3 regions of the Paracoccus simplex genome follow, and region 2 is predicted to be linked to each of the others. Evidence: riboswitches for the same ligand, from Rfam matches in the RefSeq annotation. Region 2 holds a riboswitch; each other region holds the start of a gene.
What was found. Region 2 has a riboswitch for cobalamin ahead of ACFOMP_RS15625 (CbtB domain-containing protein). Riboswitches for the same ligand answer to the same signal wherever they lie in the genome.
Positions count from the first base shown of each region.

Region 1: linked by a shared signal. The riboswitch ahead of nrdH (glutaredoxin-like protein NrdH) and the one ahead of ACFOMP_RS15625 (CbtB domain-containing protein) in region 2 are both predicted to bind cobalamin.
Region 3: linked by a shared signal. The riboswitch ahead of ACFOMP_RS17660 (TonB-dependent receptor plug domain-containing protein) and the one ahead of ACFOMP_RS15625 (CbtB domain-containing protein) in region 2 are both predicted to bind cobalamin.

Region 1 covers NZ_JBHRXE010000004.1:88,050-94,309, reverse strand. Annotated here, with positions in the region: gene ACFOMP_RS01495 (YeiH family protein) at 1-997, shown strand, start outside; gene ACFOMP_RS01490 (DUF6635 family protein) at 1,065-1,895, shown strand; cobalamin riboswitch at 2,240-2,424, shown strand; gene nrdH (glutaredoxin-like protein NrdH) at 2,516-2,737, shown strand; gene nrdI (class Ib ribonucleoside-diphosphate reductase assembly flavoprotein NrdI) at 2,764-3,171, shown strand; gene nrdE (class 1b ribonucleoside-diphosphate reductase subunit alpha) at 3,153-5,279, shown strand; gene nrdF (class 1b ribonucleoside-diphosphate reductase subunit beta) at 5,356-6,260, shown strand, end outside.
Region 2 covers NZ_JBHRXE010000043.1:100,745-107,004, reverse strand. Annotated here, with positions in the region: gene leuC (3-isopropylmalate dehydratase large subunit) at 1-578, shown strand, start outside; gene ACFOMP_RS15640 (hypothetical protein) at 596-1,177, opposite strand; gene leuD (3-isopropylmalate dehydratase small subunit) at 1,270-1,875, shown strand; gene ACFOMP_RS15630 (endonuclease/exonuclease/phosphatase family protein) at 1,866-2,918, shown strand; cobalamin riboswitch at 3,034-3,236, shown strand; gene ACFOMP_RS15625 (CbtB domain-containing protein) at 3,274-3,450, shown strand; gene ACFOMP_RS15620 (CbtA family protein) at 3,452-4,150, shown strand; gene ACFOMP_RS15615 (hypothetical protein) at 4,219-4,761, shown strand; gene bluB (5,6-dimethylbenzimidazole synthase) at 4,761-5,384, shown strand; gene ACFOMP_RS15605 (hypothetical protein) at 5,433-6,260, opposite strand, start outside.
Region 3 covers NZ_JBHRXE010000055.1:39,344-45,603, forward strand. Annotated here, with positions in the region: gene ACFOMP_RS17655 (aminotransferase-like domain-containing protein) at 1-1,084, shown strand, start outside; cobalamin riboswitch at 1,248-1,459, shown strand; gene ACFOMP_RS17660 (TonB-dependent receptor plug domain-containing protein) at 1,596-3,512, shown strand; gene ACFOMP_RS17665 (ABC transporter substrate-binding protein) at 3,506-4,357, shown strand; gene ACFOMP_RS17670 (FecCD family ABC transporter permease) at 4,354-5,352, shown strand; gene ACFOMP_RS17675 (ABC transporter ATP-binding protein) at 5,355-6,110, shown strand; gene glpK (glycerol kinase GlpK) at 6,125-6,260, opposite strand, start outside.

The sequences.
Region 1 (6,260 bases), on a different contig from region 2:
GCAAAATTCCCCTGCCATCACCGGCTGGCTGGGCGCCATCCTGCCGGGGCTGGGACTGACCTTCGCCATCGCCGTGGCGGCGACGGCGGTGCAGCGGGTCTCGGGCATCCCGGCGCTCAGCCCGCTGGTGGTGGCGATGGTGCTGGGCATGATGCTGCGCAACCTGCTGGGCACGCCCGCAGCGGCGCGACCGGGCATCGCCTTTTCGCTGCGCCGGGTGCTGCGCTTTGCCATCGTGCTGCTGGGCTTCCAACTGACGCTGGAACAGCTGCGCGCGGTCGGCCTGCCGGGGCTGGCGGTGATCTCGATGACGCTGGCCGCCACCTTCGTCTTTACCAAATGGGCCGGGCGGGCGCTGGGGGTCGAGGCGCGGCTGGCCGAGCTGATCGCGGCCGGCACCTCGGTCTGCGGCGCCTCGGCGGTGATCGCCACCAATACCGTCACCCGCGGCTCGGACGAGGACGTGGCCTATGCCATCGCCTGCGTGACGGTCTTCGGCTCGCTCTCGATGCTGGCCATGCCGGTGCTGGGCGAAATGCTGGCGATGGGCCCGGCGCATTACGGCATCTGGGTCGGCGCGACAGTGCACGAGGTGGCGCAGGTGGTCGGCACCGGTTTCCAGCACGGTGCCGAGGCCGGGCAGGCCGCCACCGTCGCCAAGCTCAGCCGGGTCATCATGCTGGCGCCGCTGATCCTGGTGCTGGGCGCGCTGGCCCGGCGGCGCGGCGGCGAGGCGCATGGCGCGGCGCCGACCCCCTGGTTCGTGCTGGGCTTCGTCGCGGTCGTGCTGCTGAACAGCGCCCTGCCGCTGCCCGAAGCGCTGCAGGCCGAGGTCGTCCGCCTGACCGCCTTCCTGCTGACCATGGCGCTGGCCGCGATGGGGCTGGAGACCGACATCCGCAAGCTGCGCGCCAAGGGCATCCGGCCGCTGGCGCTTGGCGCGCTGGCCTGGCTGTTCATCTCGACCCTGGGCCTGGGGCTGGTGACGCTGATCTGAGTCTTCGGCATTGAGCGGCCCGGCCGCGATGCCTAGATTGGGCGCGATCCTTCGAGGGACCGCGCCCATGGCCTTGCAGCCCGCCGACACCCGCCCGCTGACCCGGCGCGAGACCGAGGTCCGCCGCTTCGTCCGCGCCCGCTATGGTCTGCGCGGCACGCTGGCGCTGCATCGCCATGCCCTTGGCCCCGACCTGCTGCGCGCGCCGGTCAACGTCATGCTGTCGCCGCTGTTCCTGCTGGTGCGGCTGGTCGCGCCGCTGTTGCGGCGCATCGGGCTGGTCCGGGCCGGCGACTGGCTGGCGCGCCGGCAGATCTTCCTGACCTCCGACGTGGCGCAGCGGATCGAGGCGGATCTGGCCGGCTTCATCGGCGACCTGGCGGAACAGGACCTGGCCCCCAGGGCGCCGCCCGAGACCGTGGCCCGCGCCGTCTCGGACTATGCCGAGACCCGCAACGCGGTCTCCGAGATCACCACCTCGCTGCTGGTTCTGCTTTCGGGGCTTCTGCTGTTCCACCGCGCCACGCCCGGGGTGATCTCGCTGGCCGGGCCGATCGCGCAGCTGCGGGCGCAGACGCAGGCGGTCGAGGATTTCGCGCTGGGAAGCTGGGCCGGGCGCATGTGGTATGGCGCCTTCCCGCGCGAGCTGTCCACCGTCGAGGTGGTGCTGACCGGCGTGGTTCTGGCCATGCTCGCCTCGGTCCTGACCACCTTTGCCGGGCTGGTCGCCGATCCGGTGCAGACGATGACCGGCACCCATCGCCGCCGCATCATGCGGCTGCTGCAGCGGCTGGACCGCGCCGGCACCGCGCCGGCGCTGGAGCGCGAGCATCTTCTGGCGCGGCTGGGCGACCTGTCGGATGCGGCGATCAGCCTGTGGCGCAGCTTCCGGGGCTAGGTCTTGCAGATCGAATTGCCGCCGCCATCCGCCAGCATGGCGCTGCCGGCCACAAAGCTGGCGTGATCCGCGCGACGCGATCCCGCAACCGTTTCTCGCGCCGAGCAGCAAGGCCCAGCCGCGGCCCTGACGCGCTGGAGGCTCCGGCGTCGATGATGGTCTTGTCTTGCAGCGGCATAGGTCGTCCCTGCCGGCGATCGGCCCGGAATCCGGCGGGACAATCTCCGCCCGGAGCCCCGTTTCTTGCCGCCGAAACCCCAGGCCGGGAATCCGGTCTCTACCAGATATTTGGGGATACTTCGCCTTTCCCACTAGATATGGATTGACCGGCCCTTCCGGCCATGGCTTATTGGCGGGGTCATGGTCAACCCGGAGCGATCCGGGGGACGAAGAGGGAAGCCGGTGCGAATCCGGCACTGCCCCCGCAGCTGTAAGCGGAGAGCGACGCTGGAGCACCACTGGGCAACCGGGAAGGCCAGCCGAGCCGAGACCTGCGAGTCAGAAGACCTGCCATGACGCGACAGGACGAAACCGCGCGGCGGGCGCGGGCCGGACCGGTTCGGAGGGGCGCTGCCTTCGGCCGCGGCCTGCCTTTGCCGCGACCATGAAGGAGCAGAGGCATGACCATCACCGTTTATTCCAAGCCCGCCTGCGTGCAATGCACCGCCACCACCCGCGCCCTGGACGCGCGCGGCCTGGATTATCACCTGGTCGACCTGACCGAGGATGACGCGGCGATGGAACTGGTCACCTCGCTGGGTTATCGTCAGGCGCCGGTCGTCGTCGCCGGCGAGGCGCATTGGGCCGGTTTCCGCCCCGACATGATCGGCCGGCTGTCGTAAGGACCTTGGACGGGTCCGGGGTCAGGCTGGTCTATTATTCCTCGGCCTCGGGGAACACGGCGCGTTTCGTGGCGCGGCTCGGCTGGCCGGCCGGGCGCATCCCGCTCTCGCCCCGCGACGCGATGCCGGCGCCCGTCCTGCCCTATGTGCTGATCTGCCCGACCTATGCCGACGGTACGGGTCGGGGCGCGGTGCCGAAACAGGTGATCCGCTTTCTCAACGACCCGGGCCGCCGGGGGCTGCTGCGCGGCGTCATCGCCGCCGGCAACCGGAATTTCGGCGCCACCTATGCCTTGGCCGGTCGGGTGATTTCTGACAAGTGCAACGTTCCCGTGCTGTATCGATTCGAGCTGGCGGGGACTGATCTGGACATTTCCCGCGTTCGGGCGGGGCTGCATGAATTCTGGGGGACGGAATGCTTGACGATGGCGTAAAGGCCGAGCTGGACTATCACGCGCTGAACGCGATGCTGAACCTTTACGACGGCGAGGGGAAGATCCGCTTCGACGCCGACCGCAAGGCCGCGCGGCAGTATTTCCTGCAGCACGTCAATCAGAACACCGTCTTCTTCCACAACCTCGACGAGAAGCTGCGCTATCTGGTCGATGAGGGCTATTACGAGCCCGAGGTGCTGGACCAGTATTCCAAGAACTTTCAGCGCGCGATCTGGGATGCCGCCTATCAGAAGAAGTTCCGTTTCCCGACCTTCCTGGGCGCGTTCAAATATTACACCAGCTACACGCTGAAGACCCGCGACGGCCAGCGCTACCTGGAACGCTACGAGGACCGCGTGGTCATGGTCGCCCTGACACTGGCGCGCGGCGACGAGGGCCTCGCCATGCGGTTCATGGATGAAATGCTCTCCGGCCGTTTCCAGCCGGCGACGCCCACGTTCCTCAATGCCGGCAAGAAATCGCGCGGCGAGCTGATCTCGTGCTTCCTGCTGCGGCTTGAAGACAACATGGAGAGTATCGGCCGCTCGATCAACTCGGCGCTGCAGCTGTCGAAACGCGGCGGCGGCGTGGCGCTGATGCTGACCAACCTGCGCGAGGCCGGGGCGCCGATCAAGGGCATCGAGAGCCAGTCCTCGGGCGTCATCCCGGTGATGAAGCTCCTGGAGGATTCGTTCAGCTATGCCAACCAGCTGGGCGCGCGGCAGGGCGCCGGCGCCGTCTATCTGAACGCGCATCACCCCGACATCCTGCGCTTCCTCGACACCAAGCGCGAGAATGCCGACGAGAAGATCCGCATCAAGACGCTGAGCCTGGGCGTGGTGATCCCCGACGTGACCTTCGAACTGGCCAAGAAGAACGCCGACATGTACCTGTTTTCGCCGCACGACGTCGAGCGGGTCTATGGCATGCCCTTCTCGGAAATTTCGGTCACCGAGAAATATGCCGAGATGGTCGACGACAAACGCATCAGGAAGAAGAAGATCAACGCGCGAGAGTTCTTCCAGACCATCGCCGAGATCCAGTTCGAAAGCGGCTATCCCTATATCATGTTCGAGGACACGGTGAACCGCGCCAATCCCGTGCATGGCCGCATCAGCATGTCGAACCTGTGCAGCGAGATCCTGCAGGTGAACGAGGCGAGCGCGTTCAACGAGGATCTGAGCTATGCACACTTGGGCACTGATATTTCGTGCAATCTCGGCTCGCTGAACATCGCCGCGACCATGGACGGGCCGGATTTCGGCGCCACGGTCGAGGCGGCGATCCGGGCGCTGACCGCGGTGTCGGAAATGTCCTCGATCGACTCGGTCCCCTCGATCCGCCGCGGCAATGACGAGGCGCATGCCGTCGGTCTTGGCCAGATGAACCTGCACGGCTTCCTTGCCCGCGAGCGCATTCATTACGGCAGCCCCGAGGGTGTCGAGTTCACCAGCGTTTATTTCGCCGCCGTCGCCTATCACGCCATCCGGGCCTCGAACCTGCTGGCGCAGGAAAAGGGCCGGACCTTCAAGGATTTCGAGAAGTCGAACTATGCCGACGGCTCGTTCTTCGACACATATACCGAGCGCGACTGGCTGCCGGTCTCGGCCGATGTCGTGCGGGTGTTCGAGGGCATCACCCTGCCCACGCGTGAGGATTGGGCGGCGCTGAAGCAATCGGTGATGCAGCACGGGCTTTACAACCGCAATCTGCAGGCGGTGCCGCCCACCGGCTCGATCAGCTATATCAACAACTCGACCAGCTCGATCCACCCGATCGTGGCCAAGATCGAGATCCGCAAGGAAGGCAAGATCGGCCGGGTCTATTATCCCGCCGCCTTCATGTCGAACGAGAACATCGACTATTACCGCGACGCCTATGAGATCGGCCCCGAAGCGATCATCGACACCTATGCCGCCGCGACCGAACATGTCGACCAGGGCCTGTCGCTGACGCTGTTCTTCCCGGCCGAGGCGACGACGCGCGACATCAACCGCGCCCAGATCTACGCCTGGAAAAAGGGCATCAAGACGATCTATTACATCCGGCTGCGCCAGACCGCGCTGGAAGGCACCGAGGTGCAGGGCTGCGTGTCCTGCACGCTGTGACCGGCCTTGGCGGTGGGGGCTGTCCGCCCCCACGCCCCCGAGGGTATTTGAGAAACGATGAAAAGGGGTTCTTCGGATGAAGGATCAGGCCATGCGCACGCCCCTGCGGGCGATCAACTGGAACCGGCTGGAGGACGAGAAGGATCTGGAGGTCTGGAACCGGCTGACCGTCAACTTCTGGCTGCCCGAGAAGGTGCCGCTGTCGAATGACGTGCAGAGCTGGGCGACGCTGCGGCCGGCCGAGCGCGCGCTGACCATCCGGGTGTTCACCGGGCTGACGCTTCTGGACACGATCCAGAACACCGTCGGCGCGCCCTCGATGATGCCCGATGCGCTGACCCCGCATGAGGAGGCGGTGCTGTCGAACATCAGCTTCATGGAGGCGGTCCATGCGCGGTCCTACAGCTCGATCTTCTCGACGCTGTGCCTGACCAAGGAGGTCGACGAGGCCTTCCGCTGGGCCGAGGAGAACCCGCATCTGCAGGCCAAGGCCCGGACCATCGTCGAGAAATACCAGGCCGGCAGCGATCCCTTGAAGCGCAAGATCGCCTCGGTCTTTCTGGAGAGCTTCCTGTTCTATTCCGGCTTCTACCTGCCGATGTACTGGTCGAGCCGCGCCAAGCTGACCAATACCGCCGACCTGATCCGGCTGATCATCCGCGATGAGGCGGTGCATGGCTATTACATCGGCTACAAGTACCAGCGCGGGCTGGAGAAGCTGAGCGCCGAAAAGCAGCAGGAGCTGAAGGATTTCGCCTTTTCGCTGATCTTCGATCTCTACGACATCGAGGCGAAATACACCGCCGAGCTTTACGACGATATCGGCCTGACCGAGGACGTGAAGGCCTTCCTGCATTACAATGCCAACAAGGCGCTGCAGAACCTGGGCTACGAGGCGCTGTTCCCGCCCGCCGCCTGCGAGGTCAATCCGGCGATCATGGCGGCGCTGTCGCCCGACAGCGAAAACCACGACTTTTTCAG
Region 2 (6,260 bases):
CCATCCGCGGCGAGGACATCGCCCCGGTGGTGACCTGGGGCACCTCGCCCGAGGACGTGGCGGCGATCACCGACCGCGTCCCCGCCCCCGAGGATTTCGAGGGCGGCAAGGTCGAGGCAGCGCGCCGCAGCCTCGACTACATGGGCCTGAAGCCCGGCACGCCGCTGAACGAGGTCAAGATCGACGCGGTCTTCATCGGCTCCTGCACCAACGGCCGGATCGAGGATCTGCGCGCCGCCGCCGGCATCCTCAAGGGCCACAAGCTGGCGCCGGGGGTGCGCGGCATGGTGGTGCCCGGCTCGGGCCTGGTGCGGATGCAGGCCGAGGAGGAGGGTCTGGACAAGATCTTCACCGATGCCGGCTTCGAATGGCGGCTGGCCGGCTGTTCGATGTGCCTGGGCATGAACCCCGACCAGCTGGCGCCGGGCGAGCGCTGCGCCGCGACCTCGAACCGCAATTTCGAGGGGCGCATGGGCCGCGGCGGCCGCACGCATCTGATGTCGCCGGTGATGGCGGCGGCGGCGGGCATCAAGGGCCACCTGACCGATGTGCGCGAACTGCTGGCGGAAACCGTCTGATGCTTCGGGCGGGGCCCCTAGCGGCCCCGCCGCAAAAGCAGCAAGGCGTTGACCGCGATCAGAAACAGCCCGGCATTCTCGAACCAGAAGTTGAAGGCCAGGTTCGCGAAATCCAGGCTGAGGAGCCTGTCGACATGATGAAAGCCCACCGCGCGCACCAGCACGAAGCCGCAGAGCACGGCCAGCCCCAGCAGGGCCAGGCCGTTGCGGCGCATGTGCCCGCGCAGGGCCTTCGTCGCCCAAAGCAGCGCGATCACCACGCCCAGCACCAGCCCGGCGATGAAGGCCAGCTGCACCAGCCAGCGGTTGTCGTACCAGCCCTGCGCCCGGGCCATGCAGCGCCCGGTGGCGGTCAGCGCCGTCTGCAGGTCAAGCTGCTTGTTCAGCGCCAGGAACGCCATCAGCGCGGCGATTGCCAGCCACAGCCCGCGCGCCGCGCCGGCCGGCCGGCGGCGCAGCACCTTCACCGCCAGGAACAGGCACAGAAGATACGAGAGCACCGTCAGCCAGCCGGTGATCTCGGGATCGCCCATCTGCGGCGTCCAGTCGCGCGCGATACAGGCGCGCAGGGCGGCGAAACTCGAAAACCCGAAATACATCTACAAGACCCGCATAGCCATGGCGCCAGGCGCCGCTCGGGTCTCGGTTAACGGGCGCACGCGCCCCAAGTCAATTCTGCGAGGATCAAGACATGGACAAGTTCACCACCCTGACCGGCATCGCGGCACCCATGCCGCTGGTCAATATCGACACCGACATGATCATCCCGAAACAGTTCCTGAAGACGATCCACCGCTCGGGTCTGGGCAAGAACCTGTTCGACGAGATGCGCTTTGACGCCGAAGGCAACGAGAATCCGGATTTCGTGCTGAACCAGCCGGCCTGGCGCGACGCGCAGATCATCGTCGCCGGCGACAATTTCGGCTGCGGTTCGTCGCGCGAACACGCGCCCTGGGCGCTTCTGGACTTCGGCATCCGCTGCGTGATCTCGACCAGCTTCGCCGACATCTTCTACAACAACTGCTTCAAGAACGGCATCCTGCCCATCGTCATGCCGGCCGAGGTGGTGCAGGTGCTGATGGAGGATGCGAAGAAGGGCGCCAATGCCCGCATGACCGTGGATCTGGAAAACCTGACCGTGACCACCTCGGACGGGCAGAGCTTCCCCTTCGAGCTGGACCCGTTCCGCCGCCACTGCCTGCTGAACGGGCTGGACGATATCGGCCTGACCATGGAGAAGGCCGGCGCCATCGACACGTTCGAGACCCAGATGGCCCAGAGCCGCCCTTGGGTATAAGGGCGCTGGCCGGGGCGGCGCTGATCGCCGCCCTTGGCGTTCACGCACAGGCGGACCCCTTGCGGATCGCCACCTACAGCCCCGACCTGTCGCGCGACGGGCCGGGGCTTCTGTTGCGCGACCTCGGCCGCCGGGATGCGCAGGTCGCGGCGGTGACCCGGGTCATCGCCGAGACCCGGCCCGACATCCTGCTGCTGACGGATTTCGACTGGGATTTCGACGGCGAGGCGCTGGACGCCTTTGCCGCGCTGCTGGCGCAGGCGGGGCTGGACTATCCGCACCGTTTCGCGGCGCGGCCGAATTCCGGCATGGCGACCGGGCTGGACCTGAACGCCGACGGTCGGCTGGGCACGGCCGACGATGCGCAGGGTTTCGGTGCGTTCACCGGACAGGGCGGCATGGCGATCCTGTCGCGCCATCCCATCGGGCCGGTGACCGATTACACGGAATTTCTGTGGCGCGACCTGCCCGGCAATCTGATGCCGCCGCTGCCCGAGGCGGTGGCGGCGATCCGCCGCCTGTCCTCGACCGCGCATTGGGACGCGGTGATCACGGTGGCGGACCGGCCGCTGCACCTGCTTGCCATGTCCGCGACGCCGCCGGTCTTCGACGGGCCCGAGGATCTGAACGGCCGCCGCAACCATGACGAGCTGGCCTTCTGGCTGCACCACCTGCCCGAAGCGCCCTTCGTGCTGGCCGGGAACCTGAACCTCGACCCCGAGGACAGCGAGGGGCGACCGCAGGCGCTGGCCCGGCTCATGGCGCAGGTCGCCGACCCCCTGCCCCGCAGCCCCGGCGGCGCGGCAGCGAAGGGCGGGGTGAATGACGGCCACAAGGGCGATCCGGGGCTGGATAGTGGCGACTGGCCGAACGACCAGCCGCCGGGCAATCTGCGCGTCGATTACGTCCTGCCCTCCCGGGGCCTGAAGCTGCTGGGCGCGGGCGTGGTCTGGCCCGCCGAGGGGCCGCTGGCCCAGGCCGCGCTGACGGCATCCGCGCACCGGCTGGTCTGGGTCGATCTGGACTGGCCGCCGGGACCGTGATCACGGGCCGCGACCGGGACGCCCCCTCCCCTGCCCCGGCATCTTCTGCGTTGGCCAAATACCCATGCGATAGCGCCGCGCCGCGATTCCGCTTGCCGCCCATGCCGCATCGCGGCTAGCATATGGCCGTATCGGTGCCCCTTCGGGGGCCAAAAGGGAATGCGGTGCGGTCCTGGACATCCGGGGCCAAATCCGCAGCCGCCCCCGCGACTGTGAGCGGAGAGCGGACGTCCATCATGCCACTGGCCATCCGGCCGGGAAGGCGGGCGTCGGCCTTGACCCGCAAGCCAGGAGACCTGCCGATGCATGGAACCGCAACGTCGTCGGGTTGGACGACCAAAGGAAAGGGTCAAGGATGACCGCAAGATCCGCAACCGCCGCCGGCGCCAGCCGCGCCTCGGTGCTGTTTCCCGCCATCGCCACCTTCGCCATCGGCTTCGGGCTGATCTTCATGGCCGGGCTGGTGCAGGCCGAGACCCTGCATGACGCCGCCCATGACGTGCGTCACGCCACCGGCTTCCCCTGCCACTGACATGTTCTCGCGCATCCTGACCAGCGGATTGATCGCTGGCGCTGCAACGGGGCTGATTGCCGCCCTGTTGCAGCTTTGGTTCGTGCAGCCGGTGTTGCTGCATGCCGAGCTTTACGAATCCGGGCAGCTGGCGCATTTCGGCGCCGAACCCGTCAGCGCGCACCAGGATCTCGGCGCCTTCGAATGGACCCGCAACGGGCTCTCGGTGCTGTTCACCATGCTGGTCTATGCCGGTTACGGGCTGATGCTGGTGGCGCTGATGGCGGTTTCCGAATCGCAGGGCAATGCGGTCACCGCGCGGCAGGGCCTGCTCTGGGGCCTTGCCGGCTACCTGACCATGCAGCTCGCCCCCGCCTTCGGCCTTGCGCCCGAGGTGCCGGGCGTCGCCGCCGCCGAGGTGCAGCTTCGCGCCATCTGGTGGCTGGGCACCGCCATCGCCACCGGGCTGGCGCTGTGGTTGGTCGCCTTTGGCAAGGGCTGGGCAGCCTGGGCTGTCGCCGCGGTGCTGATCCTGGCCCCGCATCTGATCGGCGCGCCGCAGCCCGGCAGCTATGCCGGCCCGGTCCCGCCCGAGCTTTCGGCCGAGTTCGCCGGCCGGGCGCTGGGGGCCGGGGCCATGGCCTGGGCGCTGCTCGGCCTGCTGGCCGGCTGGTTCTGGCAGCGCGAGGGTCAGCGGGCGGCTGTTCCGCAGCCCGCCTGATCCGGTCGGAAAACTCCTCCGGCCGGGCACAGACCGTGCCCGGCCCTTCCATGAACCGGGGGCCAGACATGGATCGTTCGATCCCGATGCTGCTGATCGGCCTGATCTTCGGCGGCGGGCTGGGTTTCGTCGTCGCCGCGGCCAACGGCATTACCCTGGACGGCCACGACCATGGCGCAAGCGGCCATGGCGCGGCCGCCGCCGGGGCCAAGACGCATGACCACGGCGCCCCGATCGACCTGCCCGCCGGCAGCGCCACCGCCTCGGCCCGGCTGGAACCCGACAGCGTCTCGGGCTGGAACCTGTTCCTGCAGCTGCAGGGCTTCTGCTTCGCCCCCGACCATGCCGGCCTGACCCACCGGACGGGCGAGGGGCACGCGCATCTTTACCTGAACGGCACCAAGATCGCCCGGCTCTACGGCCCGGCCCGGCATCTCGACGCGCTGGAGCCCGGCGACCGGCTGCGGGTCGAGCTGAACGCCAACGACCACCGGCCGCTGACCGTCTCTGGCCGGCCCCTCGCCGTCGAGCTGACCGTGCCCGACCGCCCGGTCGCCATCCGCGCCGGGGCCGAGGGCCTGCCCGACAGCGCCATCTGCGCGGTACCGTGATGGAGTTCGGCGCCGAAGACCGTGCCGCCCTGGACCGCATCCTGCGCTGGCGCCGCGACGTGCGGCATTTCCGCGAGGACCCGATTCCCGAGCCGCTGCTGGACGCGCTGCGCGCGGCAATGGAACTGGCGCCCTCGGTCGGCAATTCCCGGCCATGGCGGGTGATCCGGGTCGAAAGCCCCGGCCTGCGCGCCGCGATCCGCGCCGATTTCCTGCGCTGCAATGCCGAGGCCGCCACCCGCTACCAGGGCCGGCAGCGGCAGGAATATGACGCGCTGAAGCTGGCGGGGCTGGACCGCGCCCCGGTCTGGCTGGCGGTCCTGACCGAGATCGACCCGGCCGAAGGCCACCATCTGGGCCGCGCCACCATGGCCCGGACGCTGCAGCAATCCACCGCCATGGCGATCCATACGCTGTGGCTGGCGGCGCGGGCGCGCAACCTCGGCCTCGGCATGGTCTCGATCCTCGATCCGGCGCGGATCACCGCCTTGCTGCAGGTGCCGGAAAGCTGGGAGTTCAGCGCGCTGCTCTGTCTGGGCTGGCCGGATTTCACCGACGACACCCCGCTGCTGCACCGCTCGGGCTGGCAGGAAAACACCGCGGCGGACTGGCAACGCCGCTAGCCCCGCCGCATCGGGCGGGGCTGCCCCCGGTTCAGGGCTGCCCCCGGTTCAGGGCTGCGAGGTGGCCGGACCCATGGGCTGGCCGTTGACGGTGACGGGGCCGCCGCCCTCGGGCATCTGGATGTCCCAGACATTCTCGCCGCTGGCGCCGGGCTTGGCCATGGCGCGGGCCATGCGCAGCATCATCAGCGGCTGGCCGGCCTCGTCCGGCGGGGCGGCGGCCAGCGCCGCCTCGACCTTGTCGAGCCCGGTCGCCGAGATCAGCGCCGAGCCGGAGGGCACCGCACCCGGACCGGCCGCGACATCGGCGCGATAGTCGATCCGATAGCCATCGCCCTTGATCTGCGAGGGCGCGAGTGTCAGCGCCGCCTTGCCCTGCGGCAGCAGCGCCGCCTGCACCTGCTCGGGATCCAGCTTGGCGAAGGGGTCCTCGGCCGCCAGGTCGACCGCCTCGATCAGCATCTTCGCCGGCGCCGCCAGGTCGAATTCCGAGGCGGTGAAGTCCAGCGTCACCTCTTGCGGCAGGATCGGCGCCACCCAGGAGGGCAGCACGCCCTCGGGCACGCTGAGGCCCGCCAGCGCCACCTGCTCCTGCAAGCGGCCGTCGGCGGTGACCCCGGACATGCCGACCATCAGCCTGGCCGAGGCCAGTCCGAACTCGCCCAGCGGCGTGCCGACCCTGAGATCGCGCAGCGCCGCATCCATCGACAGTTCGTCCCACAGCGGCATGGCCGCGCTGACCCGGTCGCGCAGCGCCTCCTGCGAGCCCTTGATCAGCTCTTCCGAGGGATGGGCGACGAACCAGGCCAGCAGGGACAGCACGCCCTCGGTGCGGGCGCCGGTGATCTGGCCGCTGCCGTCATAGCCCGGGGCGGT
Region 3 (6,260 bases), on a different contig from region 2:
CTCGCTCTGGCCGGTCGAGGAACTGGCCGATCTGGCCGCCGCGGTGATCCGCAGCCACCCGGCCGAGGCCCTGGGCTATGGCCCGATCCCCGGCCTGCCGGCCCTGCGCGACCTGATCGCGGCGCGCTGCTCGACCGCGAACTTGCGGCTGACGCGCGACAATGTGCTGATCACCACCGGCGGGATGCAGGCGCTGGAGCTGGTGGGCAAGGTCCTGCTGCAGCCCGGCGGCACGGTCGCCGCGCAGAGCCCGGCCTATCTGGGGGCGCTGGACGCCTGGCGGCCGCATGTGCCGCGCTATCGCCCGATGCGGATCGAGCGCAACGACCACGACCCGCGCGCCGCGATGCAGGGCGCGCAGTTCGCCTATACCGTGCCGAATTTCTCGAATCCCAGCGGCCGGCTGGTCTCGCTGCCCGAGCGGCAGGCGCTGGTCGCCGCCGCCCATGAAACCGGCACCTGGCTGATCGAGGACGACCCCTATGGCGTGCTTTATTACGAGGGGGCGCCGCTGCCCCGGCTGCTCGACCTCTCGGCGGCCGGCCATCCCGGGCCCTATGCCGGGCCGGTGGTCTACATGGGCTCGCTGTCCAAGGAACTGACCCCCGGCCTGCGCATCGGCTGGGTGGTCGCGGCGCCCGCGATGATCGCGGCGCTGGCCACCGCCAAGCAGGGCTCGGACATGTGCACAAGCGGGCTGTCACAGATGCTGGCGCTGCGGGCGCTGGAAGGCGGCATGACCGAGCGGATCCGGCCCGCGATCCTGTCGCTTTACCGCGCGCGCCGCGACGCGCTTTGCGCGGCGATGCGCGAACATCTGGCGGGCGATCTGGACTGGCAGGTGCCGTCGGGCGGCATGTTCGTCTGGGCGACGGCCCGCGACCCGCGGCTGGATACCGACCGGCTGCTGCAGGTGGGGCTGGCGCATGGCGTCTGCATCTCGCCCTCGAGCGTCTTCGACCCCCAGGGCCAGGACCGCCGCTCGCTGCGGATCAACTTCACCCTCAACCCGCCCGAGGCGCTGGAGGAAGGCTGCCGCCGGCTGGCCCGGGCGATCCGCGCCACGCTGGCAGCGGCGGAATGACGCAGCCGCCGGCGGGCCGTCGCCGGGGCGGCGGGTCCGGGCGGGAAAAAGCTGCGGCCAGATCGGTATTTTTCGAGGCACGGGGCTTTTGCCGCGCCCCGGCCGGCAACCGGCCGGCAACCGGCAGCGGCACGGCGCGCTTGACAGGACGGGCTGCGCTGCGGCAATGCGGGGCCGCTACGGTTTCCGGCGCTGCCGGATGAAAAGGGAACATCGGTGCGCCTTGGGCCGCGACGCGGACCGGGCAAGGCCGGGGCTGCCCCCGCAACTGTATGCGGTGAGCGAAGGCCGCAGGCGCCACTGGGGGCATCCCGGGAAGGCCGGCCCGAGCAATGATCCGCAAGCCAGGAGACCTGCCGCAGCGATCACCCATTCCCGGCGCGGGGCGCGCCCGGAAAGCGGCCGTTCCGCAGAGGTGACAGTCTCCGTGCTGCGGCCGGGCTGCCCTTGGCCTTTCCGCAGGACAGTTCTGCAAATCGCGGGCCAAGCCCCGCGCTGGAAAGGCTTTGGAATGTTCAGAACCCGGGTTTCCCTGCTTGCCGCCACCGCCCTGCTCCTGCCCGCCGCCGCCCTGGGCCAGGACGCGCAGCAGCCGGTGATGCTGGATACGGTCGTGCTGTCCGGCGGCCTGTCGCCGGTCGTGGAAAGCGCCTATGGCCGCGCCCACAGCATCCTGACCGCCGAGGATCTGCAGGCGCGCGGTTTCGTCACCGTCCAGGACGCGCTGCGCGACCTGCCCGGCCTGGCCGTCACCTCGACCGGCGAGACGCTGACCAAGGTCCGCATCCGCGGCGGGGAATCCAACCATGTGCTGGTGCTGATCGACGGGGTCGAGGCCAATGCCCCCGGCAGCGGCGACTATGTGTTCAGCGGCCTGCTGACCGAGGATATCGAGCGCATCGAGGTGCTGCGCGGCCCGCAATCGACGATCTACGGCGCCAATGCCGCCGCCGGGGTGATCTCGATCACCACCCGCCGCGCCGCCGCCCCGGGACTCAGCTATGGCGGCGGGGTCGAGATCGGTGGCCAGGCCACCCGCGCCGCCAGCGCCTATGTCCGCGCCATGGGCGAGCGCGGCCAGATCAGCTTCTCGGCCGCGACGCGCCATACCGATGGCGAGGACGCCTCGCGCACGCCGGGCGGCGATACCGAGTTCAACGATCGCGAGACCCTGACCCTCAGCGGTTCCTATACCATCAGCGAGGCGGTGACCGCCGGCTTCACCCTGCGGCGCAGCTGGCAGGAATACGGCTATGACGCATCCCGGTTCGATCTGGTCGTTTCTCCCGACGACTATGTGATCGACACGCCGCACACCGCGGACCGGAATGAAACCTACGGCTCGCTCTGGCTCGAGGCCGAGGCACTGGCTGGCCGGTTGCTGAACCGATTCTTCATCGGGGGGATGAACCAGACCACCGATCATTTCGACGCCGGCGTGCCCGATTATGACGATGCCTCGCGGCTGCGGGATTTCCGATATACCGCCACCTGGGCGCTGGACGGCGGCCATGCCCGCGACGCCGCGCAGAAGCTGAACCTGGCCCTGCAGAAGAAGCGCGAAAGCTACGAAAGTTTCTTTGCACCCGGCGGCCGGTTTGAACGCGACACCAAATCGGTCGCGTTGGAATATCAGGGGCAGTTCGACAACGGCATCGGCGTCCAGGCCGGGCTGCGGCGGGATTTCAACGAGGATTTCCGCGACGCGACCACCTGGAACATCGCCGGCGCCTGGCAACTGCCCGGGCGCGACCTGCGCCTGCGCGCCGCGGCCGGAAAGGCCACCGTCAATCCCGACATGTTCCAGCTTTACGGTTATACGCCCGGCACCTATCACGGCAACCCGGACCTGACCCCCGAAACCAGCCGCAGCTATGAAATCGGCGCCGATCTGGACTTCGCCGCCGGCCGCGGCCAGCTGGGCGCGACCCTGTTCACCAGCAAGGTCGAGGACATGATCGCCGGGGCCGGCGAAACCTCGGTGAACGTCGCCGGCACCAGCACCCGCAAGGGTTTCGAGATCGATCTGGAATACGAAGCGGCGGACTGGCTGCGGCTGGGCGCAACCTATACCTATACCGATGCCCGCACCGAGAACGACACGCCCATCACCCGCCAGCCGCGTCACCGGCTGGGGCTGCGCGCCACGGGCGATTTCGCGCAGGGTCGCGGTACGGTCACGGCCGATCTGCGCTATGTCGCCGGCAATTACGACGAGGAATGGTTCAACACCGCCTGGCCCGACCTTCCGGCCACCACCGAACTGCCCGATTACGTGACCGTGAACCTGGCCGCCGGCTATGACCTGACCCAGAATGTCCGGCTGACCGGCCGCGTCGTGAACCTGTTCGACGAGGATTATTCCGAAGCCTGGGGCTATTACGGCCAGGGCCGCACCGTTTACGCGGGACTGACGGCGCAATGGTAAGGCGGCTTCGCCTGGCCGCCTGCCTGCTGGCCGGCCTGTCCCTGCCCGGCCTGTCCCTGCCCGCCGCGGCCGAGCCGCCGCGCCGGGTGCTGTCGATGAACCTGTGCACCGACCAGCTTGCCATGCTGCTGGCGGCGCCGGGGCAACTGGTCTCGGTCTCGTATCTGGCGCAGGATCCCACCGCCTCGGCCATGGCCGAGGCGGCGTCGCGCCTGCCGGTCAATCATGGCCTGGTCGAGGAGATCTTCCTGGCCCGGCCCGACCTGGTTCTGGCCGGCGGCTGGACCGCGCCGGGGGCGATCCGGCTGCTGGAGCGGCTGGATGTCCCGGTCGAGGTCTTCCCGGTCGAGACCGACATCGCCGGCATCCGCGCCAATATCCGCCGCATGGGCGAGGTGCTGGGCCGCGAGACGGCGGCCGAGGCGCTGCTGGCGCGGTTCGACGCCGATCTGGCGCGGCTGGCCGATGCGCCGCCCGGCCCGCGCCCGCGCGCGGCGCTTTATGCGGTGAACGGCTACAGCTCGGGCTCGGCCAGCCTGGCCGGGCAGATCGTGACTCTGGCCGGCTTCGACAATGTCGCCGACACGCTCGGGCTGCCCGCGGGCGGCGTCCTGCCGCTGGAGACGCTGCTGCTTGCGGAGCCCGACCTGCTGGTCGAGGGCCGCCGCTATCCGGGCAGCGCCCGCGGGCAGGAGATGCTGGACCACCCGGCCCTGCGGGCGCTGACCCGGGGGGCGCCGGCCGAGGTGATGACCGATCCCGAATGGGTCTGCGGCACCCCCTTCATCCTGCGCGCCGTGGCGCAGTTGCGCGACGCCCGCCTGTCGCTGGAGACGGCGCGATGACCGCGCCGCGCCAGCCGCTGCTGATCGCCGCGCTGTCGCTGCTGGTCGCGGCGCTGTTCCTGGCCTCGCTGCTGACCGGCCCGGCCGGGATCGGCGCCGGCCAGAGCCTTGCCGCGCTGCTTGGCCGCGGCGACGAGATGCTGGTCCTGGTCATGCGTGAGCTGCGGCTGCCGCGCGCCACCCTGGGCCTGCTGGTCGGCGCGGCGCTGGGGATGTCGGGCGCGGTGCTGCAGGGCTTCCTGCGCAACCCGCTGGCCGAGCCGGGGCTGATCGGCACCAGCGCCTCGGCGGCGCTGGGGGCGGTGCTGGCGATCCAGACCGGGCTGTCGGCCGCCTTTCCGCTGGGCCTGCCGCTGGCGGCGCTGGCCGGCGCGGCGCTGTCGGTGCTGCTGGTGCTGGCGCTGGCCGGGCCGCGCGGCGGCACGCTGGCGCTGATCCTCGCCGGCATCGCCATCTCGGCCCTGGCCGGGGCCGGCACCTCGCTGGTGCTGAACCTGTCGCCCAATCCCTTCGCCGCCAACGAGATCGTATTCTGGATGATGGGCTCGCTGGCGGACCGCTCGATGCTGCATGTCTGGATCGCGGCGCCGTTCATGGGCTTGGGCTTCGCGGTGCTGTGGCCGACGCGCCGCGCCCTGCAGGCGCTGACGCTGGGCGAAGATGCGGCCGCCTCCAGCGGCGTGCATCTGGGCCGGCTGCGGCTGATGCTGGTCGCGGGCATCGCCGCGCTGATCGGCAGCGCCACGGCCGTGGCCGGGACGGTGGGCTTCGTCGGACTGGTGGTGCCGCATGTCCTGCGCCGCGCCGTGGGCGCCAGCCCGGCGCGGCTGGTCCCGGCTTCGGCGCTGGGGGGCGCGGCGGTGGTGCTGGCTGCCGACATCGCCGTGCGGCTGATCGCACCGGGCCGCGACCTGAAGCTGGGGGTGCTGACGGCGCTGGTGGGGGCGCCCTTCTTCCTGCACCTGATCCTGAAAACCCGGCGCGAGGGGCTGTGACCATGCTGGAGCTTCGCGCCCTGTCGCTGCACCGCGCCGGCCGCCCGGTTCTGGACGGCATCGACCTGCGCCTCGGCACCGGCGAGTTCGTCGGCCTGCTGGGCCCGAACGGCGCCGGCAAGACCACGCTGCTGCGCGCCGCCCTGGGACTTTTGCCGGCGCGGGGCCACAGCTCGCTGGCGGCGCTGCCGGTGCGCGAACGCGCCCGCGCCGCCGCCTATATGCCGCAGGGCCGCGAGATCGCCTGGCCGATGCCGGTCGAGGCGCTGGTGGCGCTTGGCCGCATCGCCCATCCGCATTCCGCAGGCAGCGCCGACCGCGCCGCCATCGAACGCGCCATCGCCGCGCTGCACCTGGCCCCGCTGCGCCACCGCCGCGCCACCGAACTGTCGGGCGGCGAGCAGGCCCGCACGCTGATCGCCCGGGCGCTAGCGCAGGAAACGCCGCTGCTGATCGCCGACGAGCCGATCGCCGGGCTGGACCCGGCGGCGCAGATCGACGTGATGCGGCTGTTCCGGCAGCTGGCCGAGCAGGGCCATGCCGTCCTGGCCTCGCTGCACGACCTGGGGCTGGCGGCGCGGCATTGCACGCGGCTGGTCATGCTGCACCAGGGCGGCATCGCCGCCGATGGTCCGCCCGAGGCGGTGCTGACCGCCGAAAACCTCGCCCGGGTCTTCGGCATCACCGCCCACCTGGTGCAGGGGCCGGACGGGCTGATGTTCCAGCCACTCGACACGCTTCGGGGCGGCGCGCTTTAGCCGCCCCGGCGGGATCAGCCGGCGGCGGCGATGGTGGCCTGCACGGCCCTTTGCCAGCGCGCATAGCGGGCCTCGCGCACAGCCTCGGCCATGATGGGCTCGAAACGGCGCTCCAGGGCCCAGTCGCGGGCGAATTCCTCGGGGGACGGA